One region of the Lysinibacillus sp. FSL W7-1291 genome, then DNA from elsewhere that is predicted to be linked to it. Evidence: riboswitches for the same ligand, from Rfam matches in the RefSeq annotation. Region 1 holds a riboswitch; each other region holds the start of a gene.
What was found. Region 1 has a riboswitch for S-adenosylmethionine ahead of NST76_RS17415 (methionine ABC transporter ATP-binding protein). Riboswitches for the same ligand answer to the same signal wherever they lie in the genome.
Positions count from the first base shown of each region.

Region 2: it holds a riboswitch for S-adenosylmethionine, as region 1 does, so the genes downstream of both, NST76_RS01020 (methionine ABC transporter ATP-binding protein) here and NST76_RS17415 (methionine ABC transporter ATP-binding protein) in region 1, are expected to answer to the same signal.
Region 3: it holds a riboswitch for S-adenosylmethionine, as region 1 does, so the genes downstream of both, NST76_RS01905 (O-acetylhomoserine aminocarboxypropyltransferase/cysteine synthase family protein) here and NST76_RS17415 (methionine ABC transporter ATP-binding protein) in region 1, are expected to answer to the same signal.
Region 4: it holds a riboswitch for S-adenosylmethionine, as region 1 does, so the genes downstream of both, metK (methionine adenosyltransferase) here and NST76_RS17415 (methionine ABC transporter ATP-binding protein) in region 1, are expected to answer to the same signal.

Region 1 covers NZ_CP151994.1:3,583,446-3,587,128, forward strand. The annotation lists gene NST76_RS17405 (MetQ/NlpA family ABC transporter substrate-binding protein) at 1-561, opposite strand, end outside; gene NST76_RS17410 (methionine ABC transporter permease) at 632-1,300, opposite strand; gene NST76_RS17415 (methionine ABC transporter ATP-binding protein) at 1,290-2,318, opposite strand; SAM riboswitch class I at 2,402-2,505, opposite strand; gene NST76_RS17420 (thioredoxin family protein) at 2,562-2,873, opposite strand; gene NST76_RS17425 (TOPRIM domain-containing protein) at 2,888-3,229, opposite strand; gene gcvH (glycine cleavage system protein GcvH) at 3,321-3,683, opposite strand, start outside.
Region 2 covers NZ_CP151994.1:204,140-207,822, reverse strand. The annotation lists gene NST76_RS01025 (CaiB/BaiF CoA-transferase family protein) at 307-1,491, shown strand; SAM riboswitch class I at 1,746-1,854, shown strand; gene NST76_RS01020 (methionine ABC transporter ATP-binding protein) at 1,962-2,987, shown strand; gene NST76_RS01015 (methionine ABC transporter permease) at 2,977-3,639, shown strand.
Region 3 covers NZ_CP151994.1:391,175-394,857, reverse strand. The annotation lists gene NST76_RS01910 (hypothetical protein) at 64-450, opposite strand; gene NST76_RS01905 (O-acetylhomoserine aminocarboxypropyltransferase/cysteine synthase family protein) at 787-2,088, opposite strand; SAM riboswitch class I at 2,200-2,313, opposite strand; gene NST76_RS01900 (glycerol-3-phosphate acyltransferase) at 2,469-3,101, shown strand; gene NST76_RS01895 (DASS family sodium-coupled anion symporter) at 3,298-3,683, shown strand, end outside.
Region 4 covers NZ_CP151994.1:3,449,292-3,452,974, forward strand. The annotation lists gene NST76_RS16570 (alpha/beta hydrolase) at 1-304, opposite strand, end outside; gene NST76_RS16575 (gamma carbonic anhydrase family protein) at 439-951, shown strand; gene metK (methionine adenosyltransferase) at 1,129-2,325, opposite strand; SAM riboswitch class I at 2,583-2,701, opposite strand; gene pckA (phosphoenolpyruvate carboxykinase (ATP)) at 3,091-3,683, shown strand, end outside.

The DNA.
Region 1 (3,683 bases):
AAAGTTTTTAGGATTTTCTTCAATATCCTTTATTTCTGCTGCCGTTTTATCAATACCTTCTTTTAATTTAATTAAGCCTTTAGCTTCCAGTAATGATAGCATACGACCGTGGTCTGATACTGAGTTAGAAAGTAAGATTGTTGCGCCTTCAGGCAGATCTTCTAAAGTTTTATATTTTTTTGAGTAAATACCGATTGGTTCAATATGAACGCCACCAGCATTCACGAAATCATAGCCATTATCTTTAATTTGTAGCTCCAAGTATGGAATATGTTGGAAATAGTTTGCATCAAGTGTTTTTGAATCTAGATCTTGGTTTGGAAGAACATAATCTGTATAAGTTTCAACTTTAAGATCAATGCCTTCTTTAGCTAAAATTGGTTTTGCTTTATCTAGGATGACTGCGTGTGGTGTATTAGAAGCACCTACTTTTAATGTTACATTGTCTTTACTATCTGTTTGATCAGATGCTGAATTGGCATCTTCTTTTTTATCTGTACCACAAGCTGCTAATGCTAGTACAAGTATAGATAAAAATAATCCTGCTAATAACTTTTTCATTTATGACACTCCCTTTTATTTGTTTCAAATATGTTAGCGGTTAGAACCGGATTAACCTCTTTTAGTCTTACTAACGTTTATCGATCTTCACCGTTATGAGATCACCAATCCATTGAATGATAAATACAACTACTAAGATCAAAATAGTTGCCATTAATGTCACATCTTGGCGATTTCGTTGGAAGCCGTCTAGGAAAGCTAAGTTACCAAGACCACCTGCACCGATAATCCCTGCCATTGCAGTATAACCAACGAGGGCAACAGCCGTTACAGTAATCCCTGAAATTAGTGCTGGTAAAGATTCAGGGATCAGTACTTTCCAAATAATTGTGGATGTTTTTGCCCCCATTGAACGGGCTGCTTCAATGACACCTTTATCTATTTCACGTAACGCAATCAATACCATACGAGCGTAGAACGGGGCTGCACCAATAATTAGAGCAGGTAATGCCGCATTTGCACCCCGAATCGTACCAAGTAAGAATTTCGTAAATGGAATTAATAAAATAATTAACACGATAAATGGGATGGAGCGGAAAATATTAACGATTGAACCCGTTAAAAAGTTAACCATTTTATTAGCCCATAGCTGATTAGGGCTTGTTAAAAATAGAACGATCCCAATGACTAACCCAAGAATAAATGTGACAACTGTAGAAATTGCCGTCATGTACAATGTTTCATACATAGCTTGCCACATATTTTCCCAGTCTACGTTTGGAAAAAGATTAGTTAGCATTTGCGATCACCTCCGTTTGTACTTCGACTGTATTTAAATAACGAAGGGCTTCAGCCACATTTGTTTTCGAGCCATCAATTTGCACAATCAGTGTACCGTATGCACCGTTTTTCGTTTGCGAAATATTACCATGAACAATGCTTACTTCTACATCAAATTGTTTCACAAGATGTGAGATAACCGGCTGCTCGGTCTTTTCACCAACAAAAATCAGTTTGACAAGTTGTCCAGTTGGATAATTTGTTTTGATTTGTGCCACCGTATCCTGTGTTTCCTTTGTATCTGTAATCTGAGATACGAATTTTTTAGTAATAGCCGCTTGTGGTGCTTGGAAAACTTGCAATACCTCACCACGTTCCACTATTTCGCCTGCCTCCATGACCGCTACACGATGACAAATTTTGCGGATGACATGCATTTCATGTGTAATCAAAACGATTGTTAAGCCTAAACGTTCATTGATATCAACGAGTAAATCAAGAATGGCATCCGTCGTTTCAGGATCGAGTGCGGAAGTCGCCTCATCACATAGTAAAACCTCTGGATTATTCGCTAATGCACGGGCAATCCCTACACGCTGCTTTTGTCCACCAGAAAGCTGGGATGGATACGCCTTGTCACGTCCCTCTAGACCAACAAGTGCAATTAATTCCTTTACTCGTGCTTCACGTTGAGCCTTTGAAACACCTGCTATTTCTAGAGGAAATGCAATATTTTCGGCAACTGTTCTAGACCAAAGTAAATTGAAATGTTGGAAAATCATACTTACCTTTTGTCTAGCTGCTCTAAGCTTTTGCCCTTTAATCGATGAAAACTCTTGACTGTTCACCGTTACTGTTCCTGTTGTCGGTTTCTCTAAACCGTTTAATAAACGAATCATGGTACTCTTACCAGCGCCACTATAGCCGATAATGCCAAAAATTTCACCTTTATTGATGGTAAGGTTGACGTCTTTGACTGCCGTTAATTCGCCATTTGCTGTTTTGTATTTCTTCGTAATATTTTGAAGCTGGATCATAGCGAATACTCCTTTTCTCATATAGAAAACCCCTTCACTCACAGACAAGTAGAAGGGGTCACGTATAATAACGTTAAACCGTTCTCTCATCTTTCAAAGAAAAATCTTTGAGTGATTTGGCACCTTTTCACTTTGTGATGGTTGCCGGGCTTCATAGGGCACTTCCCTCCGCCACTCTTTATAAGAGTTCGATATATTTAATGTTTTAGTAATATATTTGATACTTTACCACGCTAGTAAAGTTCAGTCAATTGATTTTTTTAACAATTCGTATAAAAATGGTACGGATTGAAAAGCATAAATCTTATCTGTCACTTTTCCGCCATCACTAACAAGTAAACACGGAACACTTTCAATTTGATGCTCAACAGCAACATGCTCTAAAAAATTTATATTCGCTTTACCTATTGGTAGCTGTGGCAGTAATTGTTCAATAATGGCCATCATTTTAGATGCCACTGCACACGTTCCACACATCGGTGTATATAAATAAAATGCAGCTTTCTGTCCCGACTGTTTAGCCGTTTCCCACTGCTCTTTTGACCATTCTTCCATTTCCTCACGCAACCTTACAAAATATATTCATTATGGATTGAAAAATGTGCACGCAGTAATATCATCGCTAACACTTTTCTTGGTGTCGTCTCTACTTCCTTATAGGTTGGCATTGTACGTAAATGCTCTGCCTCTGGATAATGTCTGTCCATTAATGCACGTAGCTTATCGCCTGAAGTATCTGCATCAAAAAAAGTAAATAGCTCACAGCTCTCATAGGGATCAAGCAGCTCTTCTAATTGATGCACACCAATTGTACCATTCGTACATAGTATTGTAACATTCTCATTTAAAATTGGCTCAATTTGTAGCTTATCTGAGCGTCCTTCTACTATTAAGCATTTTCCCTCGAACATTACGCCACCTCCATTTAGACATACCCACTTATAAGTCATTATATAACAAAAAACGCCGGTAGTTTCCGACGTTTTTCGATTATAGCTTGTCTTATTCAGCGATCATTTCTTCGTATTGCTCTGCTGTCATTAGTTTTTCAACTTCTGATGCATCAGCAGGCTCCACAACGATCATCCATGCTTTTTCATATGGTGATTCATTAACGAATTCTGGGCTATCTTCTAAATCTGCATTTACTTCAACTACAGTACCTGAGATTGGTGCATACAATTCAGAAACAGTTTTAACTGATTCTACGCTACCGAATGGATCATCTGTTTTGATTTCGTCGCCAACTTGTGGAAGCTCAACGAAAACGATATCTCCTAATTCAGATTGTGCGAAGTGAGTAATACCAATACGTACTTTTCCATCTTCTGTTTTTACCCATTCATGTTCTTCAGAATAACGTAA
Region 2 (3,683 bases), 1.2 Mb from region 1:
ATTTTCTTAAATTAAATATTCTAACAACTGACAACTATTGTCTGAAATTTGATAAAAAATCTAAATTCTAAATTTTTTTACTTTTATTGTTATTCTGACATATGAAAGTTGAAATGTTTATTTTATAATGAAAAATAGCATAGGCAAGTTAAGGTCTATTCTGTTATAATACTCTTTAAAATAAAATAAACTGTATTAATACAGAATCGAACGTTACGCTTTTCACACAATGGGGATTATGAGAAAAGCGCTACGCTTCCATCAATGGGATGGTCGTGTAGCCTACACAAAAAGGGGTTGGAAGATTTGGGCATTTTACAAGGGTTAAAAATTCTCGATTTTTCTGCATTACTACCAGGGCCAATGGCGACAATGATTTTTGCTGATTTAGGAGCAGATGTCATCCATGTTGAATCTTCAAAGCGCGTTGATTTAACACGAATTATGCCTCCCTATGATGAAGATCATGAGGCTTACATTCATCAACATTTAAATCGATCTAAAAAATCAATTACATTAAATCTTAAATCACCAGAGGCTATAGACATTGTAAAATCACTGGTGCAAGAGTATGACGTTATTATCGAAGGTTTTCGGCCTGGTGTCATGCAACGCCTTGGCATTGGCTATGAAGCTCTAAAGGAAATAAATCCAAAGGTTATCTATTGTGCGATTACTGGTTACGGACAAACTGGACCTTATAGCAATCGACCTGGACACGATAATAACTATTTATCTTTAGCAGGCTTACTCGATTATTCACGCCATAAGGATAAAAAGCCTGTCTCCATGGGAGTTCAACTAGCTGATATAGCTGGAGGGACAATGCATGCCGCAATTGGGGTACTGGCTGCTGCCCTTCATCGTGAAAAAACAGGCGAAGGACAATTCATAGATATTAGTATGACAGATGCTGTCTTTTCGCTGAATGCTATGTATGGTGCTGCGTTTATTGGGGGTGGTCGTGTACCACAGCCAGAGCAAGAAATTTTAAACGGAGGCAGTTACTATGATTTTTACAAAACAAAAGATGGACGCTTCTTCTCTGTCGGTAGCTTAGAACCTCAATTTCGTAAACTGCTCTGTGAAGCACTCGACATTCCTGAGTTGATTGATAATACCTTTAATGATTCTTACTATACGCAAATACGCTTTAAAGAGGCTGTTCATGATGCCTTTCTATCAAAGACATATGAGGAATGGCTTGAGGTATTTAACGAGGATTTTGAAGGTTGTGTAGAGCCTGTACTCACTTTTCCAGAAGCATGTGAGCATCCACAGTTGAAGGCTCGCGGCATGATCGTCGATATTCCAAAAAGCGATGGCACCATGCAACAGCAAATTGCTTCTGCCTTTAAATTTGATGGCACTGAGCCTGAGTACAAGTATGTCGGTGCCAAGCTTGGAGAGCATAATGAAGAAGTATTAACTGCACTTGGCTATAATGATGAACAAATTGCTAGTTTACGAGAAAAGGGCGTTTTAGAATAACGGAAAGGTTCAATTTGGAAGTAGGCAATTTTCAAATTGAACCTTTTTATGGCTGCCTGCTCATTGACATCCTCAGTAACATAAGCATAAATTATTTCACTAGAAAAAACGCAGCTACCAATGTACTCCTGCTGTTATAACAGTAAATGGATTTATTTTTCTAATAAAACTTTTTAAAAGAAATGTTGACATATAATTCATCAAGCATTATAGTATTGTTTAAATCTTAACAGACAATTAAATACGATAATTTCTTCTTATCCAGAGAGACTGAGGGACAGGCCCAATGAAGTCTCGGCAGCGGGTTATTAACATAATACCGTGCCAATTCCTGCAAATGTACTTACATTTGAAAGATGAGAAGGAAGTAGTTTCTTCAATAGTGGGGACCTTCCTTTTTTCTTAATCGATAAGAACAAAAGGAAGGTCCTTTTTGTTCTTTATTTTTAAATAGGGAGTTGAGCAAGTAAATGATTGAATTTCAGAATGTAGCGAAAACCTTTAAATTTGGTGATCGTGAAGTGAATGCAGTGAAAGATGTATCTCTTTCAATTCAGCAGGGAGAGATTTTTGGAATTATTGGATTTAGTGGTGCAGGAAAGAGCACATTATTGCGACTTGTGAATCTATTAGAAAGTCCAACCCATGGCACTGTTCAAGTACAAGGTGTTGATATTAATTCGCTCACACCAAAAGAGGTAAGAAAGCTGAGAAGAAGAATCGGCATGATTTTTCAAAATTTCAACTTATTCTCCTCAAGAACGGTAGCTGGAAATGTAGCCTATCCACTTAAGCTGGCGGGAGTGCCTAAAAAAGAAATTAATGAAAGAGTTGCAGAACTTCTTAGTTTTGTTGGTCTTACAGAAAAAGCGAACGATTACCCTGAGCAATTATCTGGAGGCCAAAAACAGCGGGTTGGCATTGCGAGGGCGCTTGCTACCTCCCCTGATATATTAATTTGTGATGAAGCAACCTCAGCGCTCGATCCAGATACAACTGGGGAAATTCTCCGCCTTCTCAAAAAAGTAAACAAGGATTTAGGAATCACTATTTTGCTAATCACACATGAGATGAATGTCATCCAACAAATATGTGACAGAGTAGCAGTCATGGAAAATGGAGCAGTAATTGAATCTAATTCAGTTTTTGATATTTTTACAAATCCACAGCATTTAACGACTCAACGGTTTATTCAATCGGTTCAGCAAGATCGACCATCTGCATCTCTATTAGAGGAATGGAGAAAAAAAGGCGGCAAAAATTTATACCGTGTTATTTTTAAAGGTGATATTGCTAGCGATCCTATCCTTTCTCGCGTAACAAGAAAATTTGATGTGGACGTTAATATCGTCTATGGCTCTGTCCGAGAAATTCAGGAGAAGTTCTATGGGAACTTGCTCGTCTCATTTGAGGGACATAGCGATAAAATACCTAGTGTTCTTACTGAATTACAAGACATTGTAACTGTTGAGGAGGTAAAATTCAATGAAGGTTGATTGGACGACTTTTTGGCCCCGTATTTTTGAATCTACGGGTGAAACGATTTTAATGGTTATTATAACCCTTATCTTCGGTTCTATTCTTGGTATAACAATAGGTTTACTACTATATGTGACACGAAAAGGAAATATTTTAGAGAACAAATTCGTGTTTCAATTGTTAAATTTTTTAATTAATATTATTCGCCCAGTTCCATTTATTATTTTTCTAGTGGCCATTAGCCCATTAACAAGAATGGTTGTTGGAACAACGATTGGTACGTGGGCAGCAATCTTTCCGATGACGATTGCCTCATCATTTGGTATTGCGAGAGTAGTAGAGAATAACTTAGTTAGCATTGACCCTGGGGTAATTGAAGCCGCAAAGGCAATGGGAGCAAGTCCTCTACAAATTATTTTTACTGTATTAATTCCAGAGGCACTTGGACCGTTAATTTTAGGCTTAACGTTTGTGACAGTCGGTTTAATAGATTTCTCTGCAATGGCTGGTACAGTTGGCGGAGGCGGTTTAGGTCATATTGCTATGACATATGGTTATCAACGCTTTGATGGAAGTGTCATGCTTGTGACCGTTATTATTCTTATTATTCTTGTACAAATTGCGCAGTGGATTGGGAATAAGCTATCAAGAAAAATTATGCGACGGTAAGAAGGACATTTTTCATTTGAATAAAACAACGAAAGAGGAGATTA
Region 3 (3,683 bases), 1.4 Mb from region 1:
ACCTCTAAAGAAAAAACTCATTCCCTGTAGCAGCAGAGAATGAGCTTTAATATATGGGGGATTTCAACTTGCTTTTGAAAGCAATTGATAACGATAATGTGTTAAAGCTTGTTGAACAAGACTAATTTCTTCTTCTGTAAAATTTGGTATTGCATACGTACGTTTCACTAATTGAAATGTACCGTATTTTAAGTAAAGCTCTGTTGCAGGAAGTGCAATATGGCTCACACCGTAATGTTCATATGCCTCAAAAACTTCCTTTACAGTATAGCCCTCCTCTTCAGCCACAACATACTCTTGAAATGCTGTATGACCAAAGACTTGCTTCCATTTTTTATCGACTGATGTAAGTAAGTGTTGAATGGATTGATTGTTGACAAAGACATGACCTTCATTCAGCTCATAAATTAGATAGGATGCAATGTTTTGTGCACTATAGATATTACCCATTTTAAACACTCCTTTATCATCAGTTTTTTTGGAAGAGCAGTCACTGGCTATGCGACCACTCTTCTTCTATATATTCAAAAGTGGGGGGAGCACTTTTGAAAACATTTACCTTATAACAAGAATTTTCGTATTCTTAACTTATTCCCTAGTATATAACACGGAATTAATTAAGTCAATAATACACATAAAAATACTTGGTATTATTTTTAAAAAAGTTCTGATAATTGATGGATTTTATACTTGGTTGATGTAGCAACGTTTGACGCAATGCCAAATGAGGCAATTCGAATGAGAAAATACGTAAACTCTACAACATCCTCCCTTGCGTTCTAAAACTTAAGCTTCTACAGTTTGTTCAGTTGTTGTGGCAAGCGTAATGGCTTGTTCTAAATCAGCAATAATATCCTCTACTGCCTCTAAACCGATGGATAAGCGAATGAGCGACTCGGTTACGCCAGCTTGAATTAATTCATCTGTTGATAATTGCTGATGTGTAGTAGATGCTGGGTGAATAATGAGCGATTTGGCATCCCCTACATTTGCTACATGTGAAAACAGCTTCACGCTATCAATTAGCTTTCGACCAGCCTCACGTCCACCTTTAATGCCAAATGTAAGCACAGAACCGAAGCCATTTTTCAAGTATTTTTTCGCCAAATCATGTGTCGCAAAATCTTCTAGGCCATTATAGTTTACATACTCCACAGATGGGTGGTTTCGTAAATATTCAGCAACTGCCAACGCATTTTCATTGTGTTTAGGGATACGCAAATGAAGCGTTTCTAAACCTTGTAGTAAATTAAACGCTGCGTCAGCACTTAATGTTGGACCGAAGTCACGTAACAACTGTACGCGTAGCTTCGTAGCAAAAGCAGCAGAAGCTGTATCAATTCCGTAACGTAATCCATGGTAAGAAGCATCTGGTTCCGTAAATCCAGGGAATCGTCCACTAGTCCAATCAAACTTACCAGCGTCTACAACAACCCCACCTAAAGTTGTACCATGACCACCTATCCATTTAGTTGCGGAGTGAACAACAATATCTGCACCGTATTCAATTGGTGTGGAACCATAAGGAGAAGCAAATGTACTATCGATAATTAATGGTAAACTGTTATCATGTGCAATCTTAGCTACTGCTTCAATATCTAAAACTTTTAAACTTGGATTACCATAAATTTCAGCGAAGACAGCTTTCGTTTTATCGGTAATCGCAGCCTTAAAATTCTCTGGGTTTGTTTCATCTACAAAAATTGTTTTAATGCCATACTTCGGTAATGTGTTAGCCAATAAATTATACGTACCACCATATAAAGAACTACCTGCTACTATTTCATCGCCTGCTCCAGCTAGATTTAAAATGGAAAATGCGATAGCTGCTGCACCAGATGAAAGTGCTACTGCTGCTGTTCCACCTTCCAATAAGGCCACACGCTTTTCAAAAACATCCACTGTCGGATTTGTAATCCGTGTGTAAATGTTCCCCGCTTCCTCTAAGGCAAAAAGACGTTGCGCATGAGCAGTGTCCTTAAATACGAAAGCAGTTGAGCGATAGACAGGAACTGTTCTAGAGCCCGTCACTGGGTCTGGCTCTTGACCACCATGTAACAGCAATGTTTCTGGTTTAAAATTTGTCATTGTGTACCTCCAATTATTTTTTTACGATGGTACCGGAGATGAGGAGGATTTATGTGTAGAAAACAAAACCCTCTCCTGTTAAGAAGAGGGTTGCGGTTGCAAGTTTTCCTCCCCTTATCTGCCAGATCCAAGTAAGAATCTGTAGGAATTAGCACCTTAGTAAGTTCATCACTTACTGGTTGCTGGGCATCATAGGGCCTATCCCTCCGCCGCTCTTGATAAGAGTATGAGATTCAATTTCCATCGTTGTAACACAGTATAAACATAGAGTTTTTTTCTGTCAATATGTAAATTTTATTTTTTCCGAAACTTCTGTCAGCTCTTATACGTAATATGAACGCATACACTAATTTAGAAAAAAATTTGAAAGGAGTATTTTTATGGTAAAAGCCGTGATCATTTTTCTCTTAGTTGGATATTTAATTGGCTGTATTCACGGCTCTAAAGTGGCACAATTTTTATCGGGGGTTGATTTAAAAAAAGCTGGCCATGGCAATGCAGGTGCCTCTAATGCTACACTTTCCCTCGGCTGGAAATATGGCGTTTTAGTAGCCCTAATCGATATTGGCAAAGGCGTTGTAGCTATTATCGGTGCACACTTTTATTTAGCAGATGCTCCGCATTTAACCGAAGGAGAAATATGGCTCCTGACCTACATTATTGCTGCAGGGGTTATTTTGGGTCATAATTTCCCATTTTATATGGGCTTCAATGGTGGGAAAGGAACTGCCTCTATTATTGGAATTCTACTTGCTGTAGATTGGAAGATTGGTTTATTTGCACTTATTTTATTTGTCATTTTATCCTTTGCAACTAACTATTTAATTGTCGGTGTTCTAGAGTTTTATCTCGTCTTTTGTACGGCAACATATTTATGGATTCCTGGAATTGGCCCAACTATAATTGCTGTCCTTCTTTTTGGCATAGCTATTATCCTGCACATCGAAAATATCCAACGATTAGCGAAGGGTACAGAGCCTAAAGTAACGTCTGCATTTAAGAAAAAGAAATAATATTACAATGGATATTTTTGTATTTTTTATGACCGTATATTTTCTCTTTATCTACTTATATCGCTGTAAAAAGCAGCTATTCTGCATACTTATTTTTTTACAATAAAATAGACAAGTTCTTATCTTAATAAAACATTTTACTAACCGATGTTATGGATAATAATCGTCATATTTATCGTAGAAAGGATGAGAAAATATGTCTTCACCCAATCAAACAGCTACGAAACGGAATTTAAAGCCACTATGGATTGGCTTGGCCTTTGCTTTACTAATCATCATTACTTTTTTACCTAATAACGGTGACTTACCGATTGCTGGACAACGAGCTTTAGCCATCTTAGCATTCGCAGTCATCCTATGGGTAACAGAGGCCGTGTCCTATCCCGTTAGCTCAGCCATGATCATTGCACTTGTAACTGTTCTACTAGGGCTCGCTCCATCAATGGACGATCCTGCTACAGAATTAGGAACTGCTGGCGCTTTAAAATTATCCTTAAGTGGATTTAGTAATTCCGCTGTCGCATTAGTAGCAGCAGCTCTTTTTTTAGCAGCAGCCATGCAAATTACCAACTTACATAAACG
Region 4 (3,683 bases), 130 kb from region 1:
TTTGCATTGTGTGAAGAACTAACGTTGCTCCAAGCCCATGTCCTATTACAAAAGTTGGTAAATTATATGAAAAAGCATTCTCAATCAGATTTCTTGTATATTTATTGTACAATTTGAAGTCCTCATCATGGACACGAGCAAACCTTGCATTCACGCCATGATTAGGTAAATCTCCCATGACTATGTGGAAGCCTTCCAATCTTAATTTCTCTATCAGCCATGCATACCATCGGTGATTTTCATATGCACCATGAACTATAGCAATCACAGCCTTTGCTTGTCCTTCAGCTTCCCATTTCCACATTCACATAGTCCTCCTAAAAAATAATTACACATTGATTATATCGAAATAAATAGCTCATTTTAATTTTATATTTCCATAAAGTTGCGTATTTGATACGATAATACTACATTATAGAAAGAATTGAGGCGATTTTCATGATTTATCCATTTAAAGATAAAATGCCAAAGATCGATCCATCTGTCTTCATTGCTGATTACGCAACTGTTACGGGCGACGTAACAATTGGTGCTGAAACAACCATTTGGTTTAATACGGTCATTCGTGGTGATGTTTCCCCAACCATTATTGGGAAACGTGTCAGTATCCAAGATCTTTGTTGCTTACATCAAAGCCCAAAATTTCCGCTAATTATTGAAGATGAGGTAACAGTTGGACACCAAGTCACTTTACATAGCTGTACAATTCGCAAAAATGCTTTAATTGGTATGGGCTCCATTATATTAGACGGGGCAGAGATTGGAGAGGGTGCATTTATTGGGGCAGGAAGCCTAGTACCTCCTGGTAAAGTCATTCCTCCGAATAGTTTAGCATTAGGTCGTCCGGCAAAAGTAGTCCGTGAATTAAATGCAGAAGATAAAGAGGATATGGAACGTATCGTGCGCGAATATGCAGAAAAAGGACAATATTATAAATCCCTTCAGAAGTAAACAATATACACAAAAATTCAATATTAACGAAAAAAATACCTCGCATTTCCGTGTAACCAAAATGTTCACGGATCGTAGCGAGGGATTTTTTGTAAAACAAAGGGGACAATATTGCCCCTTTCCTTTTTAATACATCAGAATAATTTTCTAATGTCTTCATTACTTTAGCTCAATAGTTTATAGATGTGCCTTTTCTCGTAGAGCATCTGCTTTATCGATTTGTTCCCATGGTACATTTAAATCTGTACGACCAAAATGACCATAAGCTGCCGTTTGTTTATAAATCGGACGACGTAAATCTAGCATTTTAATAATACCTGCTGGACGTAAATCAAATAGCTCACGTACCCACTCTACGATTGCGCTTTCTTTCACTTTACCTGTACCAAATGTGTCAACCGCAATGGAAACTGGTTGAGCCACACCAATCGCATAGGCAAGTTGTACCTCAGCACGTTCTGCCAAGCCAGCTGCTACAATGTTTTTTGCTACATAACGTGCCGCATAAGCCGCTGAACGGTCTACCTTTGTTGCATCCTTACCAGAGAATGCGCCACCACCGTGACGTGCATAACCACCGTATGTATCAACAATGATTTTACGTCCTGTTAAACCAGCGTCCCCTTTAGGTCCACCGATAACAAAACGGCCAGTCGGGTTAATAAAGTATTTCGTGTTTGCATCTAATAATTCACTTGGCACAACGGGTGCAATAACAAATTCTTTCAGATCAGCTTGAATTTGTTCAAGTGTTGCTTCTTCATCATGTTGTGTTGAAATAACAATTGTATCCACTCGCACAGGTACATTATTGTCATCATATTCAATCGTTACTTGTGTTTTTCCATCAGGACGTAAATACGCTAATTCACCTGATTTACGAACTTCTGTTAATCGGCGTGCTAATTTATGTGCTAAGCTGATTGGCAATGGCATTAGTTCAGGTGTTTCATTACATGCATAACCAAACATTAGACCTTGGTCACCAGCACCAATTGCTTCAATATCAGCATCTGTCATAGAGCCTTCACGAGCCTCTAAAGCTTGGTCAACACCTTGTGCAATATCAGGCGATTGTTCGCCAATAGCTACAAGCACCGCTAGATTTTCAGCATCAAAGCCATATTTACCACGTGTATAGCCAATTTCTGCTACAGTATCACGAACGATACCTTTAATATCAACGTAAGTAGAAGTAGTTATTTCTCCTGCTACTAATACTAATCCTGTTGTGACAGTTGTTTCACACGCTACACGTGCATTTGGATCTTCTGCTAAAATAGCATCTAAAATGGCATCCGAGATTTGGTCACAAATCTTATCTGGATGTCCTTCTGTTACACTCTCTGATGTAAACAGTCGACGGTTTGTCATTTGGTTTTCCTCCTATTACTCTTACAAAAAGTAGTTGTGTATGAATACGGTACTCATTACCCATGTCAAGTCCGCTCCTAAGGATTGAACTCTCAAGCCGTTACTGCTGCTTTTAACACGAGGATTTCGAAAGATCTGTCATTATAATAAGGAAAGAACTACATATACTTACCTTTACATTCTTTTTTAGCAATAAAAAAATCCTTTACTCACGTTACTGCACATGAGGAAAGGAATAATGACTTCGTAACCTTTCACTCTTATCGTTCAAGGGATGTTCCCTTGCATCAGGTTGGCACCAACGCATGTTGTGAAATAAAACATGCAGGTTGCCGGGTTTCACAGGGCCTGACCCTCCACCAGCTCGGGATAAGAGTATCCGTTCAATTTCATGTTACTGAAAAGGTTGAACGTTGTCAAATATTTTCTTATGTATTACTGTATAGAAAGGAAGGAACTGATTACACAAAAACTTTCCATACTTGGATGATGATGTAAATAGAAGCAAATTAATCCCTACAACATACCTAGCTACTTGTGGTAACATATGTGTGGCTCAATTTTTGCGCCTAATTACAGTAGGATTGATCGGATTCTACTCGAAAAACATTATTTTTTGTCAGTTTATTGAAAAGTGATAAAAACTCTAAAATAATTTCTTAATTAGTATAGATTATTTAAGCAATTGTGTTATACTATTTTTGAAATTAAGAAAAAATCCCTCTAAATCAAGGGAATACTATAAAAAAGGATGGTATTTAATCGATGAATTCAGTAGAAATTGCAAACGAACTGAAGGAATTATTAAACGGCGGTAACATTAATGTTCAACTTTCAGTACCACAATTAGCAGAAAAAGCTACATCTCGTGGTGAAGCAATGTTAACAGTAGATGGCGCAGTTCGTGCAGAAACTGGCAAATACACTGGTCGTTCACCTAAAGATAAATATACGGTAGAAGAAGAAAGCACAAAAGATCAAATTGACTGGGGTAAAGTCAACCAACCGATTTCTTCTGAAGTGTTCGATAACTTATATGTAAAAGTAATAAAATATTTAAAAGAACGTGACGAGTTATTCGTATTTAAAGGCTTCGCAGGTGCTGACAAAGATTCACAATTAAGCATCCAAGTAATTAATGAATACGCTTGGCACAACCTTTTTGCTCATCAATTATTTATCCGTCCAACTGAAGAAGAATTAGCTTCTCATGTTGCAGACTTCACTGTCATCTCTGCTCCTAACTTTAAAGCAGACCCTGCAGTTGATGGTACTGCTTCTGAAACTTTCATCATTGTATCACTTGAAAAGAAAATGATCTTAATCGGTGGTACTGAATATGCTGGTGAAATGAAAAA